Regions from separate parts of the Cytobacillus sp. Bac17 genome, predicted to be linked through region 1. Evidence: riboswitches for the same ligand, from Rfam matches in the RefSeq annotation. Region 1 holds a riboswitch; the other holds the start of a gene.
What was found. A riboswitch is a leader RNA that binds a small molecule or an ion and turns the genes downstream of it on or off. The one in region 1 is predicted to bind thiamine pyrophosphate.
Positions count from the first base shown of each region.

Region 2: another riboswitch for thiamine pyrophosphate. It lies ahead of NR125_RS04060 (ABC transporter substrate-binding protein); the one in region 1 lies ahead of thiW (energy coupling factor transporter S component ThiW).

Region 1 covers NZ_JALJRC010000016.1:69,132-74,730, reverse strand. The annotation lists gene NR125_RS17990 (DUF6843 domain-containing protein) at 1-294, opposite strand, end outside; gene NR125_RS17985 (TIM barrel protein) at 419-1,252, opposite strand; gene NR125_RS17980 (DUF1287 domain-containing protein) at 1,357-2,064, shown strand; gene tenA (thiaminase II) at 2,427-3,116, opposite strand; TPP riboswitch at 3,176-3,277, opposite strand; gene thiW (energy coupling factor transporter S component ThiW) at 3,427-3,915, opposite strand; TPP riboswitch at 4,028-4,144, opposite strand; gene NR125_RS17965 (alpha-hydroxy-acid oxidizing protein) at 4,273-5,382, opposite strand; gene NR125_RS17960 (PaaI family thioesterase) at 5,569-5,599, shown strand, end outside.
Region 2 covers NZ_JALJRC010000001.1:816,584-822,182, reverse strand. The annotation lists gene NR125_RS04080 (TatD family hydrolase) at 1-236, opposite strand, end outside; gene NR125_RS04075 (ABC transporter ATP-binding protein) at 248-982, opposite strand; gene NR125_RS04070 (ABC transporter permease) at 979-1,746, opposite strand; gene NR125_RS04065 (thiamine-binding protein) at 1,743-2,036, opposite strand; gene NR125_RS04060 (ABC transporter substrate-binding protein) at 2,050-3,054, opposite strand; TPP riboswitch at 3,163-3,271, opposite strand; gene NR125_RS04055 (YkvA family protein) at 3,345-3,758, opposite strand; gene NR125_RS04050 (NAD-dependent deacylase) at 3,905-4,618, shown strand; gene NR125_RS04045 (twin-arginine translocase TatA/TatE family subunit) at 4,736-4,909, shown strand; gene treP (PTS system trehalose-specific EIIBC component) at 5,191-5,599, shown strand, end outside.

The DNA of each region.
Region 1 (5,599 bases):
AGCAATTAATATGTAAAAAGCAAACCCTTCCATAATAAAATAAGTGACAGCAGCCAAAATGGTATGTATAAATGCCGCCGCGGGAAACCGCCATATTGCTAGATTCTTAGTAAAAACCTCAGAAAGCAGCGACACTGGAACACCGTATATCACATTTCCGAAAAAGCAGTAAAAAAAAATCATAATCAGGAAGAAAGAAAACAGTTCCCCTTCAGACAAGAAAAAGAGAAGCCAAAAACCAAATGTAAAAAGAATGGAAGCCTGCAGGGCCGTTTTTATTTTAAATCCCAGCATAAGAAATAAATGAACCTCCTCTCTCTGTTGTGATTAATTTCACATATAACTAAGCATACATACAAGGTATCATTAACCTTTTATTTTCAACGTGCACAAAATTAATGCCAGGCGGCCTGCTTCCTTAACTAACAGACCCTTCCTCAATGACCTCTATTGCCCACCCGATCCCTTCTTCTACCATTTTTTCCGGAGGGTTCGTGTGTGGAGTGTATTCCATGACAAAAAATACATCCTTGCATTCTTTAGCTAAAAAATCCATCAGCTTCTTAATTTTATGATGATTGCCATCATTCTCATGAGATGGATGCACAGGCACCCAAATATATTTATCACCCTGATATTCAACATTATGTAAATGGACCACTCTTACAAACTCGGACCATTTTTCTATATAATTTATGGCCTTCTCGCCTGCGGCCAATATATAATCCCCAATATCGACACAGAGGCTGAGTCCGTATTTCTTCCATGTCTCTACAGGAAAGCGGTCAAGATAATGAATCCCTGCTGGCGATTGCTGGAATCCCAATTTAGGTTCACACACAATCAGAATCCCATACTTACTCTGAAGAGAACTGAGTTTCTTGAGTCCCTCCTCAATGATCTCTGCTGGATTCCCATTGGTTTCCTTTTTAAAGTAAGGAAAGTGCACCAATATGTATTCAGCTCCAAGCCGGGACATTCTTTCCACTTCCGTCTCAAACTGGATCCAGGCTTCCTTCGGATTTATACGGATCTTTTCCAGCAGATCGTATTTGCTTTGTCCCCGGAAAAGAGGCGAATGTAGACCAAAGCTTTTGTTTGTTTTACCCAGCATTTCAATAAAACAGCGGAAGGATTCTTCATCTTGAAATTCGCCTATCTCAATATGCGGCAAATGACGTTTAAAAAGTTCAGGAAACAGCTTGCTGTCTGACAAAATGACGCTTCCCGATATCCCTATATGATGAGCCATGATATCCCCTCTCTTATGTATTCTTATAGCAATCTTATCATACCTCTATGTAACTTATTGGAAAATAATGCCGTCTAATCATTAAAATACATGAGGAGACTTTTATGATAAAAAAAGTGTTTGCTTCCATTATCGCAGTACTGTTATTATTCATTCTTTTTTTCCGAAGCGGAATCATTCTGGATTCCATCGGCATTCATTTTGAAAATCCTTTGGCTAAGAAAATGGAAGTGCCTGCTGCTTATTCAAAGGCCGATTCTAATCAAAACGGCATTGCCGATCCGCTTGATATGGTCCTGACAGCCAGAAAAGAAGTGGAACAGCGCACGCCATATAAAAGTGCCTACTATGCGGGAGGATATCCGCCCGATGGTGAAGGTGTCTGTACAGATGTGGTTTGGAGGGGTTTCCAGGGGGCGGATGTAACTATAAAGGATCTTATTGATCAGGATATCGCCGAGAATACGGACTTGTATTCAAGAGTGAAGGGCAATCCGGATCCAAACATTGATTTCAGGAGGGTGCCAAACCAGAATGTCTTTTTTAGCCGCTTCGCAAAGTCATTAACAACAGAACTGATTCCAGGAGATATTAAGAACCTTCAGCAATGGCAGCCGGGTGACATTGTGGTTTTCCTTTCTCCTAAATTCGACCATGTTGCCATCATATCTGACAAACGGACGAAAGATGGCATTCCATATGTCATACATAACTCCACACCATTTGCAGCAGAAGTAAAACTCTCTTCTTTTAAGACTCCTATTACCGCTCATTACAGATGGGATTTTGAAAAAACGCCTGCACTGCCATAAAGCAGATGCAGGCGTTTTTCTTATTAAATACGAAAGTATAAAATTTTGAACTTCGATAACTGTCTAGCGCAAGCAGCCCCCCCCCTTGAGGTCACAAGCTTGTCTAGCTCCGGCTCCTAGGAACCCGGGGCCATAAGGAACCGTCTTATCCCTGAGGCCCGCAGGACAAGGAAGGCTTCGGCAGCATAATCATCGCACGACCAAAAGCGGCAGATTATGGGAGGATGTGGGTCATGCAGACGTTGCCACAGGACAAGGAAAGCTACGGCAGCGATACATCGCACGACCGAAAGCGGTAGCTTTTGGGAGGACGTTGCGCTCTTAGCCTGCGTTCCTTTTTGAGCGAGGCGCTTGCGCTTTTCTTATCTTACTGCTGCAGGATTGCCTGCCGGCCACTCTTCGCAGGTGTAAGCCATCTCCCAGAAGCCAAGCTCCAGCTGGCAGCTTTTTCGGAAAGCATCCTTCATTCGCTGCCTTTCTTCCGGTGATGCCGCATCAGCAAGCTCATCCAAACGGTTTCTCATATTCATGGTCACAGCTTCGACCCTTAAATTTGCGTAAAAAGAGATCCATGGATAAAACGGATGGTTCTCATCTGGCTCATATTGCTTCATGAGTTCAAGCCCAATCTCCCAATAAGTCCATGGACAAGGCAATAATGCAGCAAGGATTTCACCCATGCCGCCTGTGTGGGCATGATACATCATATGCTTAACATAATGATCAGCTGTTGGAGGGAGCGGATAGCCCTGCAATGCTTCGTAATCCACGCCAATCTGCTGGCAAAAATTATGGTGGGGATGTACTTCGCTGTTCAATACAAATTCTATTTGCTGATTAAAATATGCAATATCCTTACGCTCTGCTGACTTTGAAATGGCAATCCCATAAATATGCATGAACGCATTCAGATACTCAAAGTCCGCTTTAATGTAATGGGCCAGTGCCTCTTTCGGCACGTCCCCTCTCCCGATCCCCTGGACAAATGGGTGCTCAAATATCAGCTGAAACAAATCTTCATTTTCCTTGCGCAGAATCTCTGAAAAAGTCATAAAAAATAGCCTCCTTATTAATTACAGAAGCTGCCGGGGAAAAAGCATGAGGATATAAAACGAGGTCCTCACTGCTTCCCTGCGCTGGCATTATCCAGATCAGGTTCCAAGGGACAAAGGAAAAGCTCCTTATCTCAGCCGTAGCGCCCCTAGCAGTTTTCTAACATTTTAATTGTTTTTTACCGACTTTCTAACTTGACGTTTTTCTCTCATAAATTTGGGATTTCGCTTATAACTCTTGAAAATCGCTCATTAAGTCAGATTTCTTTACTATGCTGCTTACTCATCTAGCTTCGCCAGCTCAAAATCATCACATATTCTGAACCAGATTCTTCTCTTTAACCTTTGCCAAAACCATCCAGCCTATGGCCGCACCGGCAATACTGCTGACCAGGAATGGCGGCACAAAGAAGAATGCCCCAGCTGCGCTTCCCATGAGAACCTTTGCAAAAGGGACTGCAAACAATGCACCGATTATGCCGGTACCTACCACTTCTCCTACAGCAGCCCATATTTTCCGGCCGAACTTCAAATAAAGCACACCTGCCAAAAACGCTCCGATCATGCCGCCTGGAAACGCAAGCAGCGTCCCGAATCCAAGCAAATTACGAAGCAGGCCAATCATAAATGCCACAGCTGCTGCAGGCAGGGGGCCAAGCGTCACCGCTGCCAATACATTCACCGCATGCTGCACCGGATAGGCCTTGGCTATGCCTGCCGGAAACCAGAGCAAATGGGATCCCAGTGTCCCAATTGCTACAAATAAAGCCATCGTAGTTAACAATCGGGTTCTGTTCATCTAAACCTCCTTTCTAAAGGGCCGCCTGATTGCTTATCAGGATGGGAAGTATGTATACAAAAAAGCCAGATTCCCATAAGGACCTGGCTTGGTTTAAGTATATGAATTGACATATAGTCAAATCCTACTTCCCTCCGCTGGCATTAACCAGATCAGGTCCATAAGAGTCAGAAAGCTATAACGCGCTTTCCTCTCAGCCCACACATTCGGGGCACCCCTAGTAGCTGCATAGATATTTAGTTTGATAAGCTATCTCAAGCTTAACAAATTATTCCGGCACTGTCATCAATCTTTTTGCTTATATACTTTTCTTGGTGCAATCAATGTATTAAGCGCTCTTCGATTTCTGCTGAGAAACTATCGAAGTAGCTTCAGACTTGCCATTTCCTTTAGACTCCCGACTCCTGCCAGAGAAAGTGACACTTTTGTTTCTTCAATAAAGTTGGCAAGTACTTTTTCAACTCCATTCTGCCCGCCAATGGCCAAACCGTACACATACGGCCTTCCCAGGCAAACTGCGTCGGCTCCTAATGCCAGTGCTTTGACCACATCGGAACCGCGGCGAATGCCGCTGTCAAACAATACTGGAATTCTTCCTTTGACTTCCTTCACAACCGGTCCAAGCGCATCAATCGCCGCAATCACTCCATCAAGCTGCCTGCCGCCATGATTGGAGACTATGATTCCGTCTATCCCTTTTTCAACGGCCAGCCTGGCATCTTCGGGATGGAGAATACCCTTTAATAGAATCGGCAGATTTGTTTTCTCTTTTAACCTAGCAATATGCTCCCAGCTCAAGGTTGGATGATGGATATTATCAAGGATTCCCTGAACTACATCACCGTCATGGAGAGTGGCCATAAAGACCGGGTCACTCTCATAGTTTGCTTTTCCATAGCCAAGCTTTAACGGTGAAAAATTGTTTCTTAGATCAGCTTCCCTCCACCCCATCATCACCGTATCTACTGTTAACACAATTGCTTCATAGCCTGATTCCTCCGCCCGGCGCACCATACTGAACGCAGTATCTTCATAATTGGACCAATATAATTGGAACCATTTTGGACTCGTGCCTGTTGCATTTGCGATTTCTTCAATGGAATAACTGGATACCGTGCTCTGGATAAAAGGAATTCCAAACGAAGCTGCCGCCCGGGCAGATGCAAGCTCTCCCTCACTGTGTTCAAGACGCTGCATTCCTATAGGTGCAAGGAATACTGGATAGGGATACGTTTTTCCAAATAAATTCACACTTATATCCGGCACTGATACATCTCTAAGCATCCTCGGTACAATTGAGTATTTTGCAAAGGATTCGATATTCTTTTTCAGCGTTTCTTCTCCCCCGGCTCCTGATTGGACATAGCCAAATCCGCCAGCTCCCATCACTTTCTCTGCTTCTTCTTCCAGTTCCTTAAATGAAATAGGAAAGTTTTCTGCGAAACTAATATTCTCTACTTTTGCCATATTCCAGCCCTGCCTTTTTTGAATTTATTGAAAATAATAACACTTTTTCAGATTTTATGAAACCATCTAATAAAATCATAAATTCGCAGTTACAGCCTTTCCTATACAAATTAGCCGCAATAAGCAGGGATTTCACAAAAAATCATGAATAAACATTTTAACCTTAATGAAATTGGAGTGTACAAAATGTTAATCAAACAGCCTTTTGATGAATTTC
Region 2 (5,599 bases), on a different contig from region 1:
CAGCTGAAAAGCTCTGAAATTTCATGATCACTGGGCAGAACCTGTTCAGGGTGAAAACCGAAGGCAGGTTTAACAAAGGAATAAATTTCTGCAAGAGCAAGATTTCTTTTGCAGGATGCTAAATCGCTTGAAACTGTAACAAGTGAAAGCTGAAACGGCAACTCATGAAACATTTTCTCTAATTCAATATTGCTGTACTTATCAAGATGAATATGGGCATCAATATACTTATCCATGCTGTTGCCTCCTAATGATTTTTCAGCGCATGATGGATGCTTCTTTTGCAGGCAAGGAAATTTTCATTGAGATAAAGTTCCTCCATTCTTGGCCTGTTAAAGGGTACCTTATATTCTTTAATTACTTTAGCAGGCTTGCTGCTCAGTACTAAAATTCGATCAGAGAGGTAAATGGCTTCTTCGATATTGTGGGTTACAAACAGAATTGTCGGCTTATGCTCATTCCAAATATCGAGAAGCCACTTTTGCATATCGTGGCGGGTAAGCTCATCTAAAGCTGAAAAAGGTTCATCCAGCAAAATGATAGGCTGCGGGCTTAATAATGCCCGGATAAAGGCAGCCCTTTGCTTCATTCCCCCTGACAATTCATGGGGGTATGCATTTTCATAGCCGCCGAGACCAGCTTTTTGAAGCATCTTTCTGGCCGCTTCCGAATCGGTTTTACCCATTAGCTCCTGTCCAAGCAGAACGTTTTGAAGAATGGTTCTCCAGGGCATCAGGGAAGGTGTCTGAGGCATATAGCTTATTGAACCGCGTTTGCCGTTGATTTTCACATTCCCAAGCGTTATGGAGCCTTCGTCCGGCAGAAGCATCCCGCCAATCAGGTTGAAAATGGTGCTCTTTCCGCTCCCTGAAGGACCTAAAATCGAAACAAATTCCCCTTCATTTACATGAAAACTCAAATTGTCTAAAACCTGATTAGTATCAAAACTTTTGGTTAAATGATTAACGGATAATTGTATCATTTCCTGGCACTCTCCCGTGACTTCCATTTAATCAGCAAACGTTCAGCCAGTAAAATTCCTCCAAAAAACAGCAAGCTTAACAGCATAATCGCAAAAATGGCAACAAAAACACGGTCTGTCCGAAATGAAGAAGATGCCAGAGTCATATAAACACCTATTCCTTCTTTAGCTCCGAGCCATTCGGATATTACAGCACCCATCACACTATAGGTTGCGGAGATTTTTAGCCCTGAAAATAGAGAGGGAAGGGAATAGGGAAGCTCCAGCTTCCAAAACAGCTGTCCTTTGCTGGCCCCTGCCATCAGCATATAATGCCTAAGTTCTCCGGGTGTCTGGCGAAAGCCGTCCAATGCAGCAACAGTAATGGGGAAGAAGCAAACCAGCGTGATGACAATCAGCTTTGGAAGTATCCCGAAACCAAACCAAACAACCAGCAAAGGAGCCAGAACAATTATAGGCACATTTTGTGAAAGTATGAGGAGAGGGTAAACCGACTCCCTTATAAAAGGCAATAAGTGCAGTATAACGGCTGTGATTAAACCTATGACGGTGCCAATGGCAAATCCCAATAGGGAAAGCATGACTGTCGATTGAAGGTGGTGGCTGAAGCCCTCCCAGCCCGAAATCGCTTCCAGAACGATTTCTGTTGGCGGAGGCAGGAGCCATGCAGGGACTTCTGCCAGATTTACTGCCATTTCCCAAGCAATGAATAAAAGAAGGAGAACCGCAGCCGGCCTCCATCCTTTTCTGAACAAATTTATCATGGACGATATTTCTCCGTTAAATCACTCATTTCAATACCGTCCGGCTGATATAGAACCTTTACCTGTGAGATTACATTGCTGCTTCCTCTTTCAATCATTTTTCTGTTCATATCAGCTATGATTTTCAATAAATGGTCTAAATCGCCTTCCATCGTTGTTTCGAGGGGATGCACTTCGTACTTAACACCGGATTGCTGAATGACACTAATTGCTTCATCAACGTAAGGTATAACATTTTCCCCATCTTTTGTTTTCGGTATGATCTGAATGCTTACAAGTGCGTTTGCCATATTTGAACTCTCCTTATTCCGGCAGGAAGTCATTAGTGAATGCTTTGCCTGCATCTAATTCTTTATCTAAAAGACCATTTTCATGCATCCAGTCTGCATAGTTTTCCCAGACTTCAAGCTTTTGTTCACCCCATCTTGAAGCATCATCCTGATAGCGGGGGGATAGCCATTCCTGGCTTTTTTTGACCAATTCGCTGTCCAGATCCGGAGCATTCTTTAACAAAATATCTGCTGCTTCGCCAGGTTGATCGATTGCAAATTCATATCCCCTTGCTGCTGCTTTTACAAATGCTTTGACAGTATCCGGATCATCTGCAATCATTTTTTCGCTGGTTGCGAGAACGGGCGTGTAGTAATCCAGTTTTTCTGAGTAGTCGGTAAGGTAGACCATATTAATCTTTTCCCCCCGAAGTTCTGCTTCTACACCTGTCCATCCATAATAAATCCATGCGAAGTCTATATCTCTTTTAACAGCTGTAAAAAAGTCAGCATCCCCCATATTAACAATTGAGACCTTATCAATATTAGCGTTTTCCTTCTTCATTAGGGAGTCTATTACCGATTTTTCTACAGGTGCCCCCCAGCCGCCATAAGTTTTTCCTTCAAAGTCTTTCGGCGATTTAATGTTTTTTTCGGCAGGGGATGCAAAACCGGAAGTATTATGCTGAATAACAGCTGCTATCGATACAAGGGGAACGCCCTGTACACGTGCTTCCGTGATGCTTTCCTGATAGCTGACACCAAAATCAGCCTTGCCTGATGCAGTCAATTGATCTGCACCTGCTTCACCTGGCATTATAATTTCTACATCGAGCCCTTCTTCTTTAAAATATCCTTTGTCCTTTGCGGCATATAAGCCGGTATGATTGGTATTAGGTGTCCAATCCAGTACAACAGTAACTTTTTTCAAATCTTGTTTGCTGTCTGAATCTTCGCTTCCAGTCTGATTATCCGGTCCATTGCCGGCACAGCCTGAAAGAAGCAGCAGCGAACAGATAGCTGCAATCCACTTTTTCATAAGTACTCCTCCTAAAAAACGTTATGTAATAAGGAAAGTTAATGATAGTCTGCCCTGAAAAATAAAAACGCCCCGGTATAAACCAGGGCGCATATAAAAAACATTTAGTATGTTTAAGAATATGTTCCCTACGCTGGTATGAGCCAGATCAGGTTCAAAGGGTCAGCATCTTAATGATGAAGTCTCAACCGGCATACCGGTTCCCCTACATTTCTTGCTATTTAATTTTGACAGCATAAATACTTTCCATCATTATTATAGCAAATAATATTAAAATGCACAGAAAATAATTATTTCATTCCAATCGTCCTGCTCTCTTTCCAAATTCTGAATTTTTCAAGTTCACCTGTAATTTGGCTAACGGCAAAACCAAGGACTGCTACATCATCTAAGATTCCCATTCCTATTAAAAAGTCAGGAACAAGGTCTATTGGGGAAACAAAGTATAGTATGGAAGCAATAATAAAGATAATCGATTTTTTTGAAATATGCCGGTAATCGCCTTTAGACCATGACTTTACTAAATCGATCAGAAGCTGAACCTTTTCCCATATATCACTTAATGAAGATTGGTTTTTATCTGCTTTAAGTGTAGCCTTTCTTAAAAGTCCTTTTGTTTTTTCAGGATCGTCCGCATAACGTTTAGCCCTGGATGAAAATTTTTTATAGCCGTCCTTATAAACTTTGGTTTCTATTTCAGGCATAGCTATCACTCCTATATTGATAATTCGCATAAACAGTTATAATCTAGTATTTACCGCATACCTGACATGACATAAACATTTCATTGGGAGAAATAAATGGAAATCAAATTTAACCTGTGACAAAACCTTATTGGGAGCTGATATATATGCTTGAGAAATGGCTGAAAGAATCAAATTATACAGTAATATTGACTGGAGCAGGAATGTCGACAGAAAGCGGACTGCCTGATTTCAGGTCTGCCAATAATGGATTATGGAATGGGAAAGATCCTGGGAAAATAGCCAGTACAAAAGCATTGAATGAAAATGTGAACGAATTTATAGAATTTTATCGGCACAGGGTAATCGGGCTTAAGGAGTGTAATCCCCATCAAGGGCACTATATTCTTGCAGATTGGGAAAAGAGAGGTATTATTAAGAGCATTATTACCCAGAACGTGGATGGATTTCATGGACTCGCGGGAAGTGAAAAAATATCAGAGCTCCATGGGAATCTGCAGACACTCCATTGCCGGAAATGTAAAAAAGAGTTCCCGAGCGAGGGGTATTTGCATGGTCAATTCCAATGCCGTTGCGGGGGTGTGCTCCGTCCTTCAGTGGTTCTGTTTGGGGAAATGCTCCCTGAGGAGGCCTTAGATTTCGCAGCAGATGAAACAGAAAAAGCAGAACTTTTTATTGTTCTGGGATCATCCTTGACTGTAACACCTGCAAATCAGTTTCCGCTGATAGCCAAACAAAAAGGAGCAAAACTTGTGATTATTAATATGGAACCTACGGATTTCGATATTTATGCTGATAAAGTGATTCATGACCGCAAAATTGGTGAAGTGCTGGATGAACTTGATAGAGCCTTCAAATAGTCAAAAAACATGAAATCATAGCACTCATGCTATGATTTTTTTTATCAATCAACTATAATGGACAATGAACATGATTACTACTGCCTCAAGCGATATGATATATAAGGAGTGTTCAGCATGTTATCAAACATCGGTATTCCAGGTTTAATTCTAATCCTGGTTTTGGCTCTGATTATTTTTGGACCTAAGAAACTTCCTGAAATAGGAAGAGCGTTCGGGGAGACATTAAAAGAATTTAAGAAATCTACCCGTGAACTCACAAAAGATGATGACAATGATAAAAGGAAATAACCTATTCAAGTGGTTTAGAACCGGCTTTGCAGACAATAGTCTCGAAGCCGGTTTTTTATTTTCTGGCTTTCGAAGCGAGTGAATGGGTATAGAAAAGAGAGAAATGAAAAAATGGTTGACTAACATGTATATACAAGATAAAATGAAAGCGTAAACAGTTCATGTATATACAAGTTGGTTTGCTAAATTGGATAGAGTTGTAAATGGCGAGAACAATAAATAAAAACCTTATAACTGTTTTTTTCTATAATATGAAAACGGTAACAGGAGGAGAGCGAAGAATGGCTACGAATAAAGAGTCAGCAGAGCAAATTGTAGAAGCTATCGGGGGCAAGGATAATATCGCAGCGGCTACTCATTGTGTTACACGTCTGCGTTTTGCCTTAAAAGATGAGGGGAAGGTCAATAAAGAAAAACTCGAAAATATAGATGTAGTGAAAGGTTCCTTTTCCACAAATGGACAATTCCAGGTTGTCATTGGACAAGGCCTTGTTGATAAAGTGTATAAAGAAATGACAGAAGCAACTGGAATAGGCGAATCATCAAAAGAAGAAACAAAAAGTGCTGCTGCTGAGAACTTAAATCCATTGCAGCGCGGCATTAAAACACTCGCAGATATTTTTATTCCAATCCTTCCAGCTATCGTAACAGCCGGTTTGCTGATGGGGATAAACAATATTATGACAGCAC